DNA from 4 places in the Pseudoalteromonas sp. OF7H-1 genome. Region 1 is predicted to be linked to each of the others. Evidence: predicted binding sites of a transcription regulator. Region 1 holds the regulator's gene; each other region holds the start of a gene.
The links. The regulator MetJ, encoded in region 1, represses methionine synthesis genes. The targets are predictions, from matches to a motif close to TAGACGTCTAGACGTCTA.
Positions count from the first base shown of each region.

Region 2: a site for MetJ is predicted at 1,604-1,621, ahead of metE (5-methyltetrahydropteroyltriglutamate--homocysteine S-methyltransferase). Genes of this name have one in related genera too.
Region 3: a site for MetJ is predicted at 3,907-3,924, ahead of metK (methionine adenosyltransferase). Genes of this name have one in related genera too.
Region 4: a site for MetJ is predicted at 2,996-3,013, ahead of metA (homoserine O-succinyltransferase). Genes of this name have one in related genera too.

Region 1 covers NZ_JAKRFX010000003.1:409,674-414,914, reverse strand. Annotated here, with positions in the region: gene priA (primosomal protein N') at 1-400, opposite strand, end outside; gene rpmE (50S ribosomal protein L31) at 615-830, shown strand; gene MHN30_RS06005 (malic enzyme-like NAD(P)-binding protein) at 1,602-2,843, shown strand; gene metJ (met regulon transcriptional regulator MetJ) at 2,925-3,245, opposite strand; gene metB (cystathionine gamma-synthase) at 3,590-4,810, shown strand; gene metL (bifunctional aspartate kinase/homoserine dehydrogenase II) at 4,815-5,241, shown strand, end outside.
Region 2 covers NZ_JAKRFX010000001.1:440,370-445,610, reverse strand. Annotated here, with positions in the region: gene metE (5-methyltetrahydropteroyltriglutamate--homocysteine S-methyltransferase) at 1-1,403, opposite strand, end outside; gene MHN30_RS02000 (LysR substrate-binding domain-containing protein) at 1,694-2,581, shown strand; gene MHN30_RS01995 (ElyC/SanA/YdcF family protein) at 2,683-3,447, shown strand; gene MHN30_RS01990 (hypothetical protein) at 3,593-3,964, shown strand; gene MHN30_RS01985 (methyl-accepting chemotaxis protein) at 4,092-5,241, opposite strand, start outside.
Region 3 covers NZ_JAKRFX010000001.1:1,864-7,104, forward strand. Annotated here, with positions in the region: gene MHN30_RS00015 (CYTH domain-containing protein) at 116-1,636, shown strand; gene MHN30_RS00020 (HDOD domain-containing protein) at 1,747-2,592, shown strand; gene metK (methionine adenosyltransferase) at 2,654-3,805, opposite strand; gene tkt (transketolase) at 4,066-5,241, shown strand, end outside.
Region 4 covers NZ_JAKRFX010000002.1:85,240-90,480, forward strand. Annotated here, with positions in the region: gene MHN30_RS02625 (tetratricopeptide repeat protein) at 1-978, opposite strand, end outside; gene MHN30_RS02630 (Ig-like domain-containing protein) at 1,229-1,960, shown strand; gene MHN30_RS02635 (DMT family transporter) at 2,007-2,897, opposite strand; gene metA (homoserine O-succinyltransferase) at 3,075-4,022, shown strand; gene MHN30_RS02645 (homocysteine S-methyltransferase family protein) at 4,012-5,091, shown strand; gene metH (methionine synthase) at 5,101-5,241, shown strand, end outside.

The sequences.
Region 1 (5,241 bases):
GCTTTTTGGCTCGCAGTGTTGGTAGTTTCTGCCCTTTTTCCGTTAATCTGACGACAGGGATCTGAGTTTTGTCTGGGCTTCCACCCTCTCTAAGCACTGCCGGTAGTGCTGTGAATAAGGTATCGCCAATTGGATGACAGTAATACTGAGAGACAAAGTGTAAGAAGCTAAGTTGTGCTTGGCTAAAGACAGGATGCTCGTCCAACACCTCAATAATTTGCTTGAGTTTTTCTTTTGGTACATCGGTGTCGTCTTTTTTAGCAAGCGCAATCGCTGTGCAGCGACGGTTGGCGAAATTGACGGTGACTCTCATTCCTGCTTCAACTTGCATGGTTGGTGCTAGCAAATAGTCGAATGTTCGGTGCAGTGGCAGCTTTAAAGCTACTTCAAGAATGAGCATGTATTACAATTCCATAAAGTGAGCGCAGTGACGAAGTATATACCTAAGGTGGTACGAATTGAAAACGTACTCAGAGGCGGTGATAAAAAACTCTGAAATATTGCTTGTAGATTGTTCAGTTAGGCACTAAAATACGCGTCCACATTTTTGTATAACTACGTATGGTGCCAGACTTCGGGTTTGGAGAGCGATACGGCCTTAACTAGAGGTTGCTATGAAAGAAGGTATTCACCCTAATTACGAGACGATCACTGCATCGTGCTCTTGCGGTAACAAGTTCGAAACTCGTTCAACGCTATGTAAAGATATTCACCTAGACGTATGTTCTGCATGTCACCCGTTCTACACTGGTAAGCAGAAGATCCTTGACACAGGTGGCCGTGTAGATCGCTTTAACAAGCGTTTCGGTGCACTTAGCAGCAAGAAGTAATCTTGTTGGTCTAGTCGAAAAAAGCACCCTATGGTGCTTTTTTTGTGCCTGTTTGAAAATACCTTCCCGATTTATACATCCTATTCTGCATCAACAGACAGACCGTCAGTCATCCCGTCTTATTGTGTCTTTTATTCTTCTAAAATAAAAAACTTGCCAGTTTGGCAGCAAAACTTTACTGATTTCTTGGGTAGAGTAAAAACTCTATTTAGCAGATAAATATTGAACATTTACGAGCTTAAGTTGTGAAAATAATCAAAGCTCATATAGTAATTAGTATCAGGTATGAGCACTTAATATAAACTAAAGTCAGTATATTGCGATTAAATGTCGGTATCTTGACGTTAAAATTAGTTAAGTTGCAATTTTCTTATTGTTTTTATAGTTGGTGTACATTTGTGCTAATTTTATACATTTTGTGCTGGTTTTAGCGTCTTGTTTTTTAAGTTTTAGTCATTTTATTTGTGAAATATTTCTTAAAATTGAGCTTATCTTCTCGGAAAAGTATAGAAAATGCCGTGCTAGTGGATAGACCTGATTTTACTTGAATAATGAGCAAAACTCGGTATTGTGTGAATACGGTCGATTAACTATATGTCCTATTGACATACCGCGACAGCAAAGCACATACGCTTGTTGAGTGGTTGAATGTCGTCGCTCATATAGTTAATCGCACTGTGTGTTGCTGTAACCAGCTAGCTAGGTTGCCAACATTCAGAATGCGAACGTTTACCACACTCTCACATTAACTTCGTAGGAAAATATCGCGCCATGACAGACTTTCGTCAACAAGCTCTAGATTATCACGAGAAGCCCGTTCCAGGTAAAATCAGTGTTGAACTCACTAAACCTGCCGAGACCGTAAAAGACTTAGCACTTGCATACAGCCCAGGTGTTGCAGAGCCAGTACGTGAAATCGCGGCTGATCCGGCGAATGCATACCGTTACACGGGTAAAGGAAATATGGTTGCGGTGATCAGTAATGGTACGGCAATTCTTGGCTTAGGTAACTTAGGTCCTTTGGCGTCAAAGCCTGTTATGGAAGGTAAGGCGCTATTATTTAAGCGTTTTGCGGGCCTTGATTCAATCGATATCGAAGTTAAGCACAACACCACCGAAGACTTCATTAATACTGTGGCAAATATCGCAGACACATTTGGTGGCATTAACCTTGAAGATATTAAAGCGCCAGAGTGTTTTGAAATTGAGCGCGCGCTAATTGAACGCTGTGACGTTCCTGTATTCCATGATGATCAGCACGGCACTGCAATTGTAACCGCTGCGGGTATGCTGAATGCGTTGGAAATCCAGGGTAAAGATATTCATGATGCGATTATTGTGTGTCTTGGCGCGGGTGCAGCCGCTATTGCTTGTATGGAATTACTGATCAAATGCGGTGCTCAACGTGAGCACATCTATATGCTGGACAGAAAAGGCGTGATCCATACTCGTCGTGATGACCTAAATGAATACAAAGAGCTGTTTGCAAACAACACGGATAAGCGTACGTTACAAGACGTGATTGCAGATGCGGACGTATTTGTTGGTGTTTCTGGCCCAGACTTACTTTCTGCTGAGGATCTAAAGCTAATGGCTGACAAGCCAGTGGTATTTGCTTGTTCTAACCCAGATCCAGAGATCAGCCCTGAGGTTGCACACGGTGCACGTAATGATTTGATCATGGCGACAGGTCGCTCAGATTATCCAAACCAAGTAAATAACGTGCTGTGTTTCCCGTTTATCTTCCGTGGTGCGCTTGATGTACGTGCAACCGCTATCAATGACGAGATGAAGATTGCAGCGGTTGAAGCAATTAGAACGATTGCGAAAGAGCCTGTGCCTGCTGAAGTGTTAAAAGCGGCTGATGTGGATAGTCTTGAGTTTGGTCCTGAGTACATTATTCCAAAACCAATGGATCCGCGTTTGTTACCTCGTATCGCAAAAGCGGTAGCGGTAGCTGCAATTGAATCAGGTGTGGCACAAATCGATATGCCAGCTGGATATATGGAATAGTACCATTGGTATTATCCAAATGAAAAAAGCCTCGATTGAGGCTTTTTTTGTGTCTGTATGTCCACAGAGAAAGAGTAGTTATCACTCTTCGTTTATTTCTGGGATCTCCAAACCGCGCTCTTCCATTATTTGTCTTACCTCTAACGGAATACGCTCTGGGTTATCTTTTCTCAAGTCTTCATCGCTCGGCAGTGGCTGACCTGTGAAGGCATGTAGAAACGCCTCACATAAAAGCTCACTGTTCGTGGCATGACGTAAGTTATTCACTTGGCGACGTGTACGCTCATCAGTTAGCACTTTGAGTACATTCAGAGGTATGCTCACCGTGATCTTTTTTACTTGCTCTGCTTTCTTACCGTGTTCTGCATATGGGTGAATATACTCACCGTTCCATTTTGCCATAATTGTGTACTTGCCTCAGTTACATCAATGCCAATATGACTGGGTTCTGGTCTACATTATTCACCAACCGCATGAATATAGGGATAACCTTACGAATTAAAGATAAATCCCAAACTCAAATAGATGAATAAACTAATCCGCCATAGCGAGATAGAAGAATCTCTGCCATAGTTTTCAATAACTCAGTCGTATTAGCAACGCCTAGAGTGGCGAAATTTTATCGGTTTAAAAAAGATAGTCAAATACTAGTTATTTAGCCATTTAGCAGTATAAATGTTTTGACTTCTAGTTTCTGTTGTTCTAACCTTTTAGACGTCTAAACATCCAACTATCTAGGTGACCTTATGAGTCAAGTTAACAAATCGACGGTTGCAGTGCGTCATGGTATAGAAGCTGATAAAGCACATGGGGCAGTAGTGCCACCGCTTTACCTTTCTACCACCTATTCTTTTGCCGATTTTGATACCAAACGCGACTACGATTATGGCCGCAGTGGTAACTTTAATCGTGATGTGCTTGCACAGGCACTTACCGAACTTGAAGGTGGTGCTCGTGGCATTATTACCGCGACTGGCATGGCTGCCGTTCACCTAGTAACTCAGCTACTTAACCATGACGATACGCTGGTTATTCCACATGACTGTTATGGTGGTAGCTATCGCTTGTTTACATCGCTTGCTAAGCGTGGATTGCTCAAATTAGCCGTCTTGGATCTCACACAATCAGAAAGTCTTGCACAGCTGCAGCAGATCAAACCTAAATTAGTTTGGATTGAAACACCAAGTAACCCAATATTAAGGCTAACGGATATAGAAGCTGTCGTAAATGCAGCACACGCTGTGGGGGCTTTGGTCGCCGCCGACAATACCTTCTTGTCTCCGGCACTACAAAATCCCATTGCTTTTGGCGTAGATGTAGTCGTGCATTCAACTACTAAATATATCAATGGTCATTCTGATGTCGTGGGGGGGGCGGTGATCGCGCGTACACAGGAGTTGGGTGATGAGTTAGCTTGGTGGGCGAATAATATCGGTATTACCGGTGCACCTTTTGATAGTTACCTTACTCTACGTGGACTGCGCACCTTAAACGTGCGTTTACGCCAACATCAAGAAAATGCTCAGCTTATTGCGGAGTATTTAGAAAAGTCGCCGTATGTTAGCCAAGTTTATTACCCTGGCCTTGAGTCGCATCCTCAACACGAACTTGCGAAAAAACAACAGCTCGGCTTTGGTGGCATGGTGAGCTTTGATATCAAAGGCGATCTGCAAACATCAGCGAAGTTTTTAACGTCTCTAACGCACTTTTCATTGGCAGAATCTTTAGGTGGGGTTGAGAGTCTTATTTGCCATCCAGCGACGATGACACACGCAGGTATGGATCCGCAAGCGCGTTTAGAAGCGGGAGTGGGCGACACGTTGATTCGTATTTCTGTAGGCATTGAAGATGCACAGGATCTCATTGCAGATCTGGAATCAGGATTTGCATGTATTGATGAAAGTCAGGCGAGTGATGATGCTAAGTCATTCAAATTAACGCCTGCACATACAGTAGCGTTGTGGTGAGTAAATGGCAAAAGTAGTACATAAGTTTGGTGGTTCGAGTTTAAGCTCGCCAGAGCGTTATCAGGCGGTTGCCAAGATAGTGTTAGAGCAATGTCAGCTAGGTGACAGTGTTGTGGTTTCTGCTGCAGGAAAAACAACGAATACCCTAGTGAAGTTATGGCAAAGCTTTGAGCAGCAAGATGTTCGCGCATTCAACGATGTCTTGTTACAAGTTGAAAATCATCAACGTGAATTAATTGATGCCTTGTTTGTAGGTGAACAACACAGTGTGTTACTCAAACAGCTTGTCAATGAGCTGCAAGCAATCGCTTTAGGGCGAGAAGAGCAACATCTTCACTACGCGAGTTTACTTGCACATGGAGAGCTATGGTCGGCTCGTATATTAGCAAACTACCTAAGCTCTCAAGGTGTTGAAGCCAAAGCTATCGACG
Region 2 (5,241 bases), on a different contig from region 1:
TAACGGATCTCCGCTTCCATCTGGCTTTGATAAGCATCAGCACTCAACGTACCCGCTTTATAATCACGTCGCGCCTTACGAATAGCCTGGGTTTGTGGGAAGGAGCCTATCGTTGTGGTTGGCAATAAGGGTAAATTTAGCGACTGTGCTTGTTTTTTAATTCTGGTTGCGAATTCACTATTGCGTTGGCCGTCTTTTGCTGTAAGCGCTGAAACACGCTGCTGCACCTCATTATTATTCACGCGAGTAGAAGTTAAACGCGCTTTTACAGGCTTAGAATATTCGACCAACTGGGTAATATCACGCTGCTCCAATGCATTTTTCAATAATGCCAGCTCTTGCCCTTTTTGTTTGGCAAATGCGAGCCAAGACTTTAACTCACCATCAAGCTTTTGCTCTTGATCTAAGTCGACTGGCGTATGTAATAATGAGCATGAAGGAGCGAGCCAGAGATTATCACCGCGACGTTCATGAACCAGAGCAAGTTGCTGATATACACCTTCAAGATCCGAGCGCCAAATGTTACGACCATTCACAACCCCAAGAGACAGTACGCTATCTTGCCCAACTACTGTTTCTAACGCAGCCAAGTCGTAGTTTGCCGTTACACAGTCAAAATGCACGCCTTCTACGGGGTAAGACTGGATATCTTCAACATGCGCTTGTATGGAGTCAAAATAACTGGCCAACAACACTTTTACTCCTTGGCCGCTCAACGCATCAAAACTCCGGCGCAGCGCGTTGCGATAAGCATCGTCGATTTCCAATGCTAAAATAGGTTCATCAATTTGTACCCACTCAACGCCTTGCTCTGCAAGCTTGCCGAGTACCTGCTGATATACAATCAATAACTTATCTAATAAAGCCAATTTATCAAACTCTTGACCAACGCATTTAGCTAAGTAGAGATAGGTTACCGGGCCGACCAATACGGGCTTTGCTTGGTAGCCAAGTAATTGTGCTTCTTCTACTTGAGTAAACAACTCCGTCCAAGTCAGGGAGAATTCTTGCGTTTGTGTTAACTCAGGGACGATGTAATGATAATTGGTGTTGAACCATTTCGTCATTTCACTTGCGGCACACGCACAGCCGCTAGGTGCTCGACCTCTGCCCATCCTAAACAAAGTATCAAGATTTACCGACTCATCATTTTTGTGACGACTGGGAATAGCGCCGACAAGTAATGAAGTATTCAACACGTGATCATACCAAGCAAAATCGCCTACAGGGAGAAGGTCAACACCAGCGTCAGCTTGCAATGCCCAGTTTTCTGCACGAATGCGCTTTCCTTCCGCGATTAAGTCGACTTGCGTTAAGTCGCCTGACCAATAGCGTTCTACTGCAAATTTAAGTTCACGCTTTTTGCCTACGCGTGGAAAACCCAAGTTATGTGTTAATGCCATGATTTCAATTCCATCTAGATGTTTAGATGTCTGAAATATAATTCTCATGCTCAAAAACAACAATTGATGCTTTCTCAGATTTCATATGAATAAAATTAAATTGTAATTTTTTGCAAAATTTTTACAGAAGTAGTGACAACGCTGTCATTTTTAGTGTTATAGTGGATTTGTGAATTTTTGAACAATTCACCGTAGGTATTTAGACGTCTAGACATTGATAATAACTAAATAGAATCGTAATATTGAGTAATGCTGAGATTTGCTCACTTCAAATATGAGAATTGTTGATAATGATTGATATAAAGCACCTAAAGACTATCTCCACCTTGAAAGAAACTGGTTCTCTTGTGAATACAGCACGAGAGCTATTCCTGACTCAATCTGCTTTATCACATCAGATCAAAGATCTTGAGAGCAAACTCGACTGCCAACTCTTTGAGCGCAAAACGCAGCCAGTACGTTTTACCCCTCAAGGGATGTTATTATTGGAACTTGCCAACGATGTTTTGCCTAAAGTTGAAGCAACAAAGTGCCGTTTGAAGGAAAGCCTTAATCAGCCTATCTCGCAACTCAGATTAAGCGTGGAATGTCATGCTTGTTTTCACTGGTTGCTTCCAACAATTAAAGAATTCAATACCTTTTGGCCTGACATTAAAGTCGATTACGAACGTGGCTTTAGCTACGACGCGATTCCTGACCTTATTGAAGATGAGCTGGACTTAGTGCTTACCTCAGACATTCGCGAACCAGAGCAACTGGAATACGCGCACCTATTTGACTTTAAGTTAAAGTTAATCGTTGCACCAGATCACGAATTGGCCAAGAAGGCCTATGTCACAGCACTCGACCTAAAAGATGAAACCATCATTTCTTACCCTATTCCTCGCGAGCGTCAGGACATATTTAAGCACTTTATTCAAAATGCACGCTTTGACGGCACGTTAAAAACCGTCGATCAAGGTTTATTAATCTTCCAACTGGTGAGCGCAGGTATGGGGGTTGCAGCATTACCGGACTGGTTAGTGACACCTTATGAGAGCCAAGGGCTAATTAAATCGATTCCTCTAGGCGCACTTGGGCTAAATCGTCCAATGTATTTAGCAATGAAGAAAAGCATGAAAGATAACCCTGTTTATCGTCATTTCCTCAATACTTGCCGAAAAACCACTGCAAGATAGATGACTGGGCTCTTTTTTGAGCCCTAACTGTTAGACATTTCTACAACTCCCATCTCATGCTAGCATTGCGTTAGGCTTATCTTAATCTAGGACATGTTTAAATGTTTGAAGTCAAAAAGGTTATCGGTCAACTTATGATGCCGTTACCATTATCTTTAGTGGTGCTTATGGGGCTTATGCTTTTTATCGCCAAAACGCGTAAAGGGCCTTACATCGCAAGCTGGTTCGTCTTACTCACGACATGGGCGTTATCGACTCCTTATGTCGCACAACATATTATTGAGTGGGATACAGGCGCTCTCGCCGCATTCAATCCAAGCAAGCACAACAATATAGATAAAATCGTGGTACTTGGCTGTGATTTATACCCAGATAAATCTCTCCCCAGCAACGCCCAACTTGGCAGCTGCGGTCTAGCCAGATTAGTTGAAGGCGTAAGACTTGCTAATATTTACCCAAAGGCCCAGCTGTATGTCTCAGGTTACGGCTATGGCCATGCAACAAGCGCGGGACTCATGGCAAGAACCGCACAGAGCCTAGGTATTTCCACTACACGTATTAAGCAAAACCCCAATGCCAAAGACACCGCGGACGAAGCAAAAATGCTAGCACCTTTACTAGTCGATTATGACGTCGTATTGGTCACATCGGCTTCGCACATACAGCGAGCAAAAAACCTATTTGAAGCACAAGGCATAGAAGTGTTCGCTGCACCGACGGAGTTCTATAACTTCAAGCAATACCCACTGAGCAGACAATTTATTCCGAACCATAAGGCCTTAGAAGTAGTCACTCGGATTTGGCATGAACAGCTTGGTAGTATGTGGATCACGATCCGTCGTGTTATTGACCCCGAGGCACTTTAAGCGCCGAAAAAGGCACCAAAATCAGGCTAAAGTTCGATAAATTAGCGCTGAAAAACGTAAAAAATTGAAAATTTGCGCAAATATGGGTATAAATAGAGTTTAATCTTAACCCGCGTATCCGCGTACAACACGACTAGGATCTACGATGAGTAAACTAGATAAAACTGAAGTACTAAGCGCTTTCGAAGCTGCGTACGAAGCTGCACATGGCAAAAAGCCTGAGATCACTGCAAAGCCAGGTTGGTATAGCATCGATGGTGGCAAAAACATGCGTCTTGCTGAGGTAGCTGAATTAACAGAAGAGCTAACTTCAGGGTCAGCTGTAGCAAGTGAGAAAACGCAGGCGCCTGCCAAAAAAGCGAAAACGACTAAGAAAGCGCCTAAGACTGCAGCTGTAAAATCAGCGAGCTTTACTATCGTTACAGAAAACGAAGAAGGCTTCAAAGCGGAAGAACAGTGGATTGCTGAACTAGCAGCAAAAGATCACGACTGCCGCTTACCTCGTGGTGTTGTGTAATATCCGTTGGTGTAACAACAGCTCCATAAGTAAAAAAACCTCGCAATGACGAGGTTTTTTTATTTCTTTAATTCTAGAGCCTGTTGATCTTTGCTGTTTGATTTAAACAGACCCGGCCCTAATAATATTAAACTTTAAACACTAGCACTTGACTGTTTAGCTGCTCAGCCAACGCTTCCAAGTCATTACTTACATCGGCATTACTCTGCGCATTTCGGGTAATTTCAGAAATACTGCTACTGAAATCATTAATATTTTCACTGATTTCCGCAACCACCGTTGTTTGTTCTTCTGTCGCCGTTGAAACCTGAATATTCATACCAACGATTTCATCCACCGCCTTATCAATATCGGTCATTATTTGAGCTGACTCATTGGCCCTATCTACCCCTGCAGCAGCACTTGATTGCGCGTTCTCCATCGATGATACTGCGTTTTGTGCCATGCCCTGTAACTTACTGATCATATCTCGGATCGATTCTGTGGCTTTTTGCGTATTATGTGCCAATTGCCTGACTTCGTCGGCAACAACTGCAAAACCTCGGCCCGATTCCCCTGCTCTCGCAGCTTCTATTGCAGCGTTTAATGCCAAAAGATTTGTTTGTTCAGCCACACCTTGGATCATTAACACCACTTGGTTGATTTCATTAGACTGATCGTTCAACGCTTTAATTAACTGCGCATTATCTCCTACTTCACTAGCTAGGCGCTCAATGGCCTGAATATTTTGCGAAATAACATCCATCCCTTGTTTCGCAAGCTTACCGGACATCTCAGCTTTGTTCGCGGTATTCATCGCATTATGTGCCACTTCTTGTATCGCACTGCTCATTTCTGTTGCTGCGGTTGCAATCATCACTGTTTGCTGCTCTTGCTCTTGTGAAGTACCCGCAATCGATTGACTGATACCATTCAACTCGTTAGAGGTCGTAGAAAGGCTATTCACGATTGTGACTAGATTGGTAACTAGCTCATGTAAGCTAGACACCATGGTATTGAAGTCATTCCCTATCTGGCTTAACTCATCTTGCCCCTCAACTACCACTCGTTGTGTTAAATCTGCATCTCTTGCAATATTACCAATACGCATACGCAAGCGGCTGAGCGGTTCATTTATTGACCTAAATATCAACATGCCAATTAGTACCATTACGATCACAATAACAACGGAAGAGATAATCATCGCCGTTTTAGTCGCACTGGCCTCGGAGTGACCAATATTTCGAAGCGCACTTGCTTCAGTAAGCTGTAACTCAATGAGTGCATTGTAGCTTTCG
Region 3 (5,241 bases), on a different contig from region 1:
ATCTATTGATTTAGCGCATATTTGGTGCACTTCTCATCGGATAAAAAGATTGCAAACTTAGCCTCCTTTGTATATTTTGATCCTCCCTTAGACAAATAGGTAAAACACTGCCCTAATGGACACTGAAATAGAACTGAAATTTTTGGTTTCAGATAATGAAGTTCCGCTGATCCCTGCACTCATCACACAGTTTGCAAAAACGGTCACTAACAAGCCTGCTAAAAACTTAACTAACGCCTACTTTGACACGCCAAATCGTGAATTGCGTGCGCTAGATATCGGCCTAAGAACGCGTTGTTGCAATGATGAATGCGAGCAAACGATTAAGCTTGCGGGAGAAGTTGTCGGAGGGTTACATCAACGACCTGAGTACAATTTACCTATTCAGTCAGGACGTCCTGACTTGTTAGCGTTTGACGCGAATATTTGGCCTCACGGCATGCAACTTGAGTCTATCGCAGAAAACATATTCCCGATCTTCAGTACGAATTTCATTCGTCGTACTTGGTTAATCGAAACGGATTCGGGAACCAAAATCGAAGTCGTGTTGGATAAAGGGGAAATAGCAGCCCAAGGGAAGATGGAGCCAATCAATGAGCTTGAAATAGAGCTGATTGAGGGAAATAAAGAAGATCTTTTCTTATTAGCCGATCACCTAATTAAACAAGCTGGTATGCGCTTGGGACTATACTCAAAGGCCGCCAGAGGATATCGAATTGCCGATGATAAACCTCTAAAACCAAATAAGTTTATAGGGTTTGTACCGCTCAAATCTCAGGTAACGCAAGAACAAGCGCTAATTGCGACAGTCAGTTATGGTATTCAGTTCGTCCAAAAACATGAGCAGTGCTATTTTAATAAACCAAGTCTCAAGACATTAAAACGAGTTATTGACGGAGTTTCACTTATCCGTCACGCGTTTTGGTTGTTCGATGACATCGTTGATAAAAGCTCGACTGAGAGTATTCGCAATGAGTTAAAATGGTTGTTGTCAGAACTTGCTTGGGTCGAAAATGCAATTCATTTGAAAACCTATACCTCAAAGCGCCATGCTTATCATAAGAAACTTAATCAGTTTCCTGAATTGGCGCAGGTCATTACCGATCTGCAAGATGTTCAGCCAACACCGACGGACATTGAAGATTTATTTCATTGCACCCGCTATAACCGTTTGATCCTTTCACTTACTCGCTGGCTTGTTGATAGAGCTTGGCGTAAAAACTGGGATCAAAAAGCACTGAGTGCAGCAGAGCTACCGGTCACAGAAATCGCAAGCCAATTATTTGATAAAGACTGGCAAGAGTTGAAAAACTTGCTTCCACAGGATAAATCGCTTTCTGAAAAAGATTATTTACATGTCAGAATAAAGCTAGAAAATACGCTGCTAAGCGGTAACTGTCTGGGTAAGCTTTACGATAAAGAAGCGCGCAAAGCGTTTAGAACGCCTTGGATTGATATCGTTTATGGTATTTATGAGCTAGAAACACTGGCGTATTTATATCAGCTTTGCCAAAGCCAAAATGCAGACGAGCTGCAAGAAGTGCAGGCATGGCTTAAGCAAAAATCAGACTTTTTGATAAGTGCTATGGAGCAAAGTCGACAATCTTCCATGCATAGCGAACCATATTGGTTCTAACCAGATTAAGCGGGGTTTTATCCCGCTTTTTTGTACCACTTCATTACAATCAATACTGCAAATATCAGGCGATGAACTAAACTTGGGTGTATCAATTCTGAGGTAGCCCAATGATCGATATAGACGATAAAGTGCTGAATGATTTGCGCGGCGGATTTAACTTACCTGCTAAGCCTGAAATATTACAAGCCTTACAAAATGAACTATCACAACCGGAGCCTGAGTTATTTACCGTGGCGGATATTATTGCGGCAGATGTTGGTGCGTCTGCAGCGGTATTAAAGGTAATTAATTCACCGGCTTATGGTCTTGCCCGTACAATCACTGATATAAAACAAGCTGTGATGTTTTTGGGCGTTACCTGTATTACACAGCTAGTGACTGGGTATTTGCTTAAAAATGCGTTTGAGCAGTCAAAGTGCTGTATTTCACTGCAGCAGTTTTGGGATAATGCTGCGGATATCTCAAAAGCAGCAATGGTGGTTGGACATCATTTAAAAGCATCATTACCCCTAGAGAATTTGCAGCTGCTCGGACTCTTTCACGATGCCGGGATCCCAGCAATGGCCGTAAAATATCCAGACTACGCTGAAGTAATAAAACAGTCTATAGAGCGGCCTGAGCAAACATTGATTTACTACGAGCAGCAAAAGTATCCAGTGCCTCACACTGTGATAGGTTACTTTCTTGCGACGTCTTGGCACTTACCCAAAGAAATATGCCAGATGATTTTGCGCCACCATGACGTTAGCTATCTTGAAGAGCAAAAAAATGCACAACATGTGCAAACCTTTGCGGCACTTAAACTGGCTGAAAACCTCTGTTTCGAAGCAAAACATTTTAGAAGCGCAGCGGATTGGTATCTATTTAAAGACAAGGTGATGATTGAGCTTAATCTTCATGATGATGAGTATCAAAACTTAAAAGATGATGTCGACGAGGTATTTATCGGGTAGGGGTTATCTATGGGCATTAAAAAAGGCGCACTTGGCGCCTTTTTTACTTTTTCAGCAGGGGTTATAGGCCTGCAGCTGCACGTAGTGCGTCAGCTTTATCTGTTGCTTCCCAAGGGAACTCTTCACGACCAAAGTGGCCGTAAGCAGCAGTAGGCTGATAAATTGGACGCTCAAGGTCTAGCATAGTGATTAGACCGTAAGGACGTAAGTCGAAGTGCGCGCGGATAAGTTCGATTAAACGCGACTCATCAAGCTTGGCTGTACCGAAAGTTTCTACACTGATAGAAGTAGGTTCAGCAACACCGATTGCGTAAGACACTTGGATCTCACACTTGTCAGCAAGGCCAGCGGCAACAATGTTCTTCGCAACGTAGCGCGCTGCGTAAGCTGCAGAACGGTCAACTTTTGATGGATCTTTACCAGAGAATGCACCACCACCGTGACGAGCCATACCGCCGTATGTATCTACGATGATTTTACGACCAGTTAGACCACAGTCACCCATAGGACCACCGATAACGAAACGGCCAGTTGGGTTGATGAAGAACTTAGTCGCTTCTGTGATAAGCTCTGCAGGTAATGTAGGCTTGATGATCGTTTCCATCACAGCTTCTACAAGGTCAGCTTGTGATACAGAATCACAGTGTTGTGTAGATAATACGACTGCGTCGATACCTACTGCTTTACCGTTTTCGTACGCGAATGTTACCTGAGACTTAGCGTCTGGACGTAACCAAGGTAGCGTGCCGTCTTTACGAACTTGCGCTTGGCGCTGAACTAAACGGTGTGAGTATGTGATAGGCGCAGGCATAAGTACGTCAGTTTCGTTACACGCGTAACCAAACATTAGGCCTTGGTCACCAGCACCTTGTTCTTCTGGACGAGAACGGTCAACACCTTGGTTGATATCAGGTGATTGCTTACCAATGGTGTTAAGGATTGCACATGAATCAGCGTCAAAGCCCATGTCAGAGTGTGTGTAACCAATTTCACGCACGGTCTTACGAGTTAATTCCTCGATATCAACCCAAGCGCTAGTTGTGATTTCACCACCAACCATAACCATACCGGTTTTAACGTAAGTTTCACACGCAACACGTGCTTTTGGATCTTGCTCAAGGATGGCATCTAGAACCGCATCAGAGATCTGATCGGCGATTTTATCTGGATGGCCCTCAGAAACAGATTCAGAAGTAAATAAATGTTTAGCCATTGTATTTATGCTCACAAATATTGCGCTTCACAAACATCAGGGACAGCGCGAAAAATTAAGGGGCGTATTCTAACCAAAAAACCTAGGCATTGACTAGTTATTTTACGCCTAGACGTCCAAAATTGTGCAAACTTTTTTAATGGTCGGAAAAAGTCCGTCTGTACCCGTTTTTTTATGGCCTTTGCCGTTGCAGTTAGCCATATAAATAAGTAAGAATGGGCTCAAACCCCCGCGAAACACATTTAAAGGTAGGAGAATTCATGCCATCTCGCAAAGAACTTGCTAATGCAATTCGCGTTCTTTCCATGGACGCTGTACAAAAGGCCAAGTCTGGCCACCCAGGAGCCCCTATGGGCATGGCGGACATCGCAGAAGTACTTTGGCGCGATTTTTTAAAGCACAACCCAAGTAATCCTGAGTGGTTCGACAGAGATCGCTTCGTATTATCAAACGGTCACGGCTCGATGTTAATTTATTCATTGTTGCATTTGTCGGGTTATGACTTATCAATTGACGACATCAAAAATTTCCGTCAGCTACACTCAAAAACACCAGGCCACCCAGAATATGGTTATGCGCCAGGTATTGAAACTACTACTGGCCCATTAGGTCAGGGTATTACTAATGCGGTAGGTATGGCGATTGCTGAAAAAGCATTGGCTGCACAGTTTAACCGTGAAGATTACGACATCGTTAATCACTATACCTATGCATTTTTAGGTGATGGTTGTTTGATGGAAGGTATCTCACACGAAGCTTGTTCACTTGCGGGTACCCTTGGTCTTGGCAAACTGATTGCATTTTGGGATGACAACGGTATTTCAATCGACGGTGAAGTTGAAGGTTGGTTTAGCGACGATACACCAAAACGCTTTGAGTCTTATGGCTGGCATGTTATCGCCGGTGTTGATGGTCACGATAGCGATGCGATTAAAGCGGCAATCGAAGCGGCGCAAGCAGAGTCTGACAAGCCAACCCTTATTTGTTGTAAAACGGTTATCGGTTATGGTTCACCAAATAAATCTGGTAGCCATGATTGTCACGGTGCACCGCTAGGTGATGATGAAATCAAAGCAGCACGTGAATTCCTTGGTTGGGAACACGGTGCATTTGAAATACCAGAAGATGTGTACGCGAAATGGGACGCAACAGCACGTGGTCAAAATCAACAAAGTGACTGGTTGATTAAGTTCACTGAATACCAAATGCATTATCCTGAGCTTGCTGCTGAATTTGAGCGTCGCATGAAAGGCGAGCTTCCAGCAGACTGGTCTGAGAAAACAGAAACCTATATCGCAGAGCTTCAAGCGAATCCTGCAAACCCAGCAACTCGTAAAGCATCACAAAATGCATTGAATGCCTATGGCCCAATTCTACCTGAGTTTATGGGTGGCTCTGCTGACCTTGCGGGTTCTAACTTAACACTTTGGGATCAA
Region 4 (5,241 bases), on a different contig from region 1:
TAACTCCGTAAGCTGACTATTTTGCTGATTATGCGCTTCAAGCCCCTGTTTAAGTATCGTTTGTGCTGTTAGGTTATCGCCCTCAAGCTGCTTGAGTTTGGCTTCAATAAGCAGTGCTCGCTGATCCACTTTACCGTGTTGAATTAGTTGCCGAGTACGTTTAAATGAAGCAAGTTGCTGTTGTGCCTGAGCGATATGATTTTGAGCAATGGCAATTTCGGCCAATAATAAATAGGCTCGAGACAATTGGGTATAGGCGCCACTTTGTGTCAAAGGTTGAAGTAAATCTTCAATGATTTCAATTGCTTTGTTGTAGTCGCGCTTTTTGTAGAAGACTTCCGCTATGCTTAGCAAGGTGTGGTTCGCTTTGACCTGGTCGCCGGCTTGTTGGTGGAGCGCATGGGCTTGACGAAATGAGAGAATGGCATCATCCAACTGATTAATATCCCTCGACACATTCCCTAAATTATTAAGTGTGATCGCTTGTCTTTGCTGGTTATTTGTTGCTTTCGCTATTTGGTAGCTTTCTAAAAATAAAGTAAGGGCGGTATCTAGATCTCCGAGTGCCTGATAAGCATTAGCTAAATCGTTTGCCGATTTACCCAGGAGTTCGTTTTGTTGCAACTTAGCCGCAAGCGTTTGCGCTTCGTGGAAGCTCTCCAGCGCTTGAATATAATTGCGCTGGCGGTAACGATTAATACCACTTTGTCTTAACACCTGAAAGCGCTGAAGTGTGGTTAACTTCCATGCCATCAACTCATCCAGTATTTGATTGCTGAGCTTTATGTCACCCGCTCGACGATACAAGCTCACAAGCTCAAGATGTGCATCAAAAGCTTGAGCACCGTTGGGTTCAAGCGTTTCAAGATGTTGCTTACAAGACAAAATTTGGCTTGTGAGGTTAGCATTATTAGCACTTGGGCATTCTGAACCATGCGCCGGTAACACAACGAGCAGTAAAGCTAAAAGCAAAGGCATAAATATTAGTCTAGATACATTGTTTTTACATATTAATATAGTGGTAACAAAAAGTCGTGTCTGCCTTTAATAAATCTCAGGTGGACTATTTTTTGTATTTTGTTGCTGTCTAGCTGCTGTTGTTTAACTTTGCCAGTACGACCAAGTCTCGATTTGTTAATATTGTTAGTTGAATGTGTTTTTGGTATGGTCTTGTTGCTAATTAAGGCCCAGCTGAAGAAGCTGGAAATCAATCCATAAGGAAATAAAAATGAAGTTAAATACAATGTGGCTAAAGTCACTTAGCGTCGGTGTCGCGTTATTTGCACCATTAGTGAGTGCCGCTCCTCAGCTTGATAAAGCCATATTTGAGTACAATGCTGGATTAAACATCCAAGAGGAATTTAATATCTTTGCCGATGGTAACGTGACTGATCCAAATTATCCAAATAGTGAGCTACGTATTCAATTGGATAGTAGCAAAAGCTACGATCAAATTGGCTTTTATGACAAAGTTTACACTACATACGGTCAGGCGGTTGCATACAACACATTAGACAGACGTTGGGTTAAATTTAAGGGTAAGGTGCTTTATTTTTCAGGCGAAGACAACGGTAACCAAAAGATAGATACGATTGCTTTTCGCATTGTTAATCCCGCTGGAGAAACATCGGAGTGGGGAGAGATCAGAGTTAGCTTAGACCAAGCGTTTGGTGGTAATTACGATGTGTATCCGAGTGATGACTCGGCACAAACCTTTGCTGGTCAATCTGTTGATGTGTACGTTAAAGATAACGATAGTGGCGTACCATATTATTATGGTGTTGAGATTTTTAGCTCACCAGCTAACGGTACAGTATCTGTTAACAGTGACTATTCCATTACCTACACACCAAAAGCAGGGTTCATTGGCCAGGATTCGTTCCAATATCGCATTAAGGGTAACAACCTTTATGATATTACAAGCGCGCCAGCGACAGTTTCTATTTCGGTAGCAAATTAACCCCAAACTCAGGTCAATATGCACACATATTAAGTGTGTATATTGGCTATCCTTTTAGCAATAAAAATACTCCAGCCAAAGCAATTAGGCCTCCAAACATCATAGACTTAGTAATAGCTTCTCTGCGCAGTAGTCCAATCGTCATGACCATGAGCGGTGCCGTTGCAAAGATGGTTTGTGCGATAGCGGGATCAGTATGATTAACGGAAATCAACTGTAGCCAAAGGCCAATAAAGGTGCCAAAAAACACTGCAACGAATAACCAGTTTTTACTGTCGATTTGTTTAAGTGTGAGTGCTTTAAACAGGCTTTGTGATTTCAAATAAACAACAATAAAGGCCACAAATAGGGTGCCGGACCCTAAGCGGATAAGTGCCGCCCACAGACTACTAATGCTTTCGTTATTTAGCGCACCTTTGGACAGTACCATACCCGCCGCTTGGCAAATGGCAGCCGTGAGTGCAAAACAGACTCCCAAGAGATAATGTTTTTTGTCTAATACCGGCTGGCTTCTACTTGGCTTAATCGCCAACATCACACCAACGGTCGTCACTGCAATGCCGAGCCAAGCGGATGCGCTGAGATAAACACCAAGGAGCACAATGTTTAAGATCCCCGCGATGGCAGGTGCAAGACTTTCAATAACCAAAGTGCGAGCAGGGCCTATATTTCTGAGTGCGGCAAAGTAAGCGCTGTCACCAATCGCTATGCCCAGTATCCCACTGGCTATCAGCCAGCCCCAGCTCGAGAGTAAGGTCGGATACATAGCATCACCTGCGATGAGCAAACACAAGATCATCAAAGCAGAAGCGATGACGCCTTTGCTAACGTTCAACTCAAATGGACTAAGGTGATGGCTAAATCGTTTATACAGTATGGTTGAGCCAGCCCATACCCCAGCCGCCGCAATCGCTGCCGCTTCGCCAATACCAATCATAAATATCAAGTTTCTTGTGTTTATTTATATGATGGCAAGTATACATAAATTGAAATAATCAGTGAGAGGTGAGACATCAAATTATTATCACAAATGTTTAGACGTCCATACATCTAGAGGTTGAAATTTTCCAGTTTTTGTCCATAATAATGCCATTCGATTAGTCTGGAGCAGCGCATGCCAATCACCGTCACCGACGAACTCCCAGCCATTGCCCAATTGCGTCATGAAAATGTGTTCGTGATGCCACAAAGTCGTGCATCAACGCAAGAGATCCGCCCAATGCGGCTCGCGATATTAAACTTGATGCCGAATAAGGTGGAGACTGAGGTGCAATTTATCCGATTACTGGCAAATACCCCTTTGCAGGTGAATGTTGATTTGTTGCGACTAGACACCCACCGCAGCTCTGAAAACTCAGAGCAGCATCTAGATATGTTTTACCGCTATTTTTCGGATGTGAAAGATCAAAACTATGATGCTTTGATAGTCACCGGTGCGCCGCTGGCGCATCTTGAATATGACGATGTGGTGTATTGGCAGGAATTACAGGCGTTTTTTGATTGGGCTGAGCACCATGTTACTTCAACCCTGTTTTCTTGTTGGGCCGCACATGCCGGTTTGTATCACCATTATGGGTTAAAGCGAGCACTCAAAAATGACAAACTGTGTGGCGTATTTAAGCACCACTGTTATTTTGATCACGGGGCGCTCACTCGCGGCTTTGATGATGAGTTTTTGGTGCCACACTCACGTTATGGTCATATCGACATCGACAAAATTAACGGGTGTAAAGATCTAGTGGTGTTAGCAGGCTCTGAAAAAGTGGGCGCTTACTTAATTAAAAATCACTCAGGTAGCCAAGTATACATTACCGGTCATCCTGAATACGACGCCGATACGCTACAAAAAGAATACCTTCGCGATTGTGAAAAAATGGCCAACGCACCGCAGCCTGAGAACTATTTTCCTGAGAATGACACCAGCAAACGTCCATCTAAGACATGGCAAAGCCATGCATTCTTGTTATTCTCAAATTGGTTAAACTACTATGTTTACCAAACCACACCTTATGATATTAACTTAGTTAGCCAAGATGTAAGGACTAACAATTATGCCGAATAATGTAGCCGTAAACGGTGAGCAAATAGCAGAGCAGCTTAAGCAAGCGATGCAGCAACGTATTCTGATCTTAGATGGTGCAATGGGAACCATGATCCAAAAGCACAAATTAGAAGAAGAAGACTATCGCGGTGAGCGCTTTAAAGATTGGCATGTCCTTATCAAAGGCAACAACGATCTGCTAAGTTTGACGCAGCCTGAGATAATCAAACAGATCCATCGCGATTATCTAGCTGCTGGCGCGGATATCATTGAAACCAATACTTTTAATGCTACCACCATCTCGATGGAAGATTATGATATGGCAAGCCTAAGCCGTGAGATTAATCTTGAATCGGCGAAGCTTGCACGTGCGGTGTGTGATGAATTTACCGCCAAAGATCCTAGCAAGCCTCGCTATGTGGCTGGTGTGCTTGGTCCAACGTCAAAAACCTGTTCGATTTCTCCAGATGTAAACGACCCAGGTTTTCGCAATATCACTTTTGACAAATTGGTTGCAGCCTATGTTGAATCAACGCTTGCTCTTATCGAGGGCGGTGCTCACCTTATTTTGATTGAAACTATTTTTGATACGCTCAATGCCAAAGCCGCCTCTTACGGTGTAGAAGAAGCGTTCGAGCAAGCGGGTGTCACTCTGCCTGTTATGATCTCGGGCACGATCACCGACGCTTCCGGTCGCACGCTATCAGGGCAAACCACCGAGGCGTTTTATAACTCTATTCGCCATATTAAGCCAATCTCTATCGGCCTCAACTGCGCGTTGGGCCCCGATTTATTAAGACAGTATGTAGAAGAGCTGTCACGGGTTTGTGAGACCTTTACCTCTGTGCATCCAAACGCAGGGCTTCCTAACGAGTTTGGTGAATACGACCTAGAAGCCGACGACATGGCAAAAGAGATTATCGATTGGGGCAATGAAGGGTTTATCAATATTGTTGGCGGCTGCTGTGGCACCACGCCTGAACATATTCGCGCCTTCGCGAGAGGCCTTGAGCAAACCCAGCCGCGTAGCTTGCCTAACATCGAAGTGCGGATGCGTTTGGCAGGTCTTGAAGCCTGTAACTTAAATTAGGAATTCACCATGACACAAACAGCAGTATTTACCAATGTCGGTGAACGTACCAATGTAACGGGATCGGCAAAATTTAAGCGCTTAATTTTAGAAGAAGATTACGAAACCGCGCTGGATGTTGCCAGAGAGCAGGTTGAAAGCGGCGCGCAA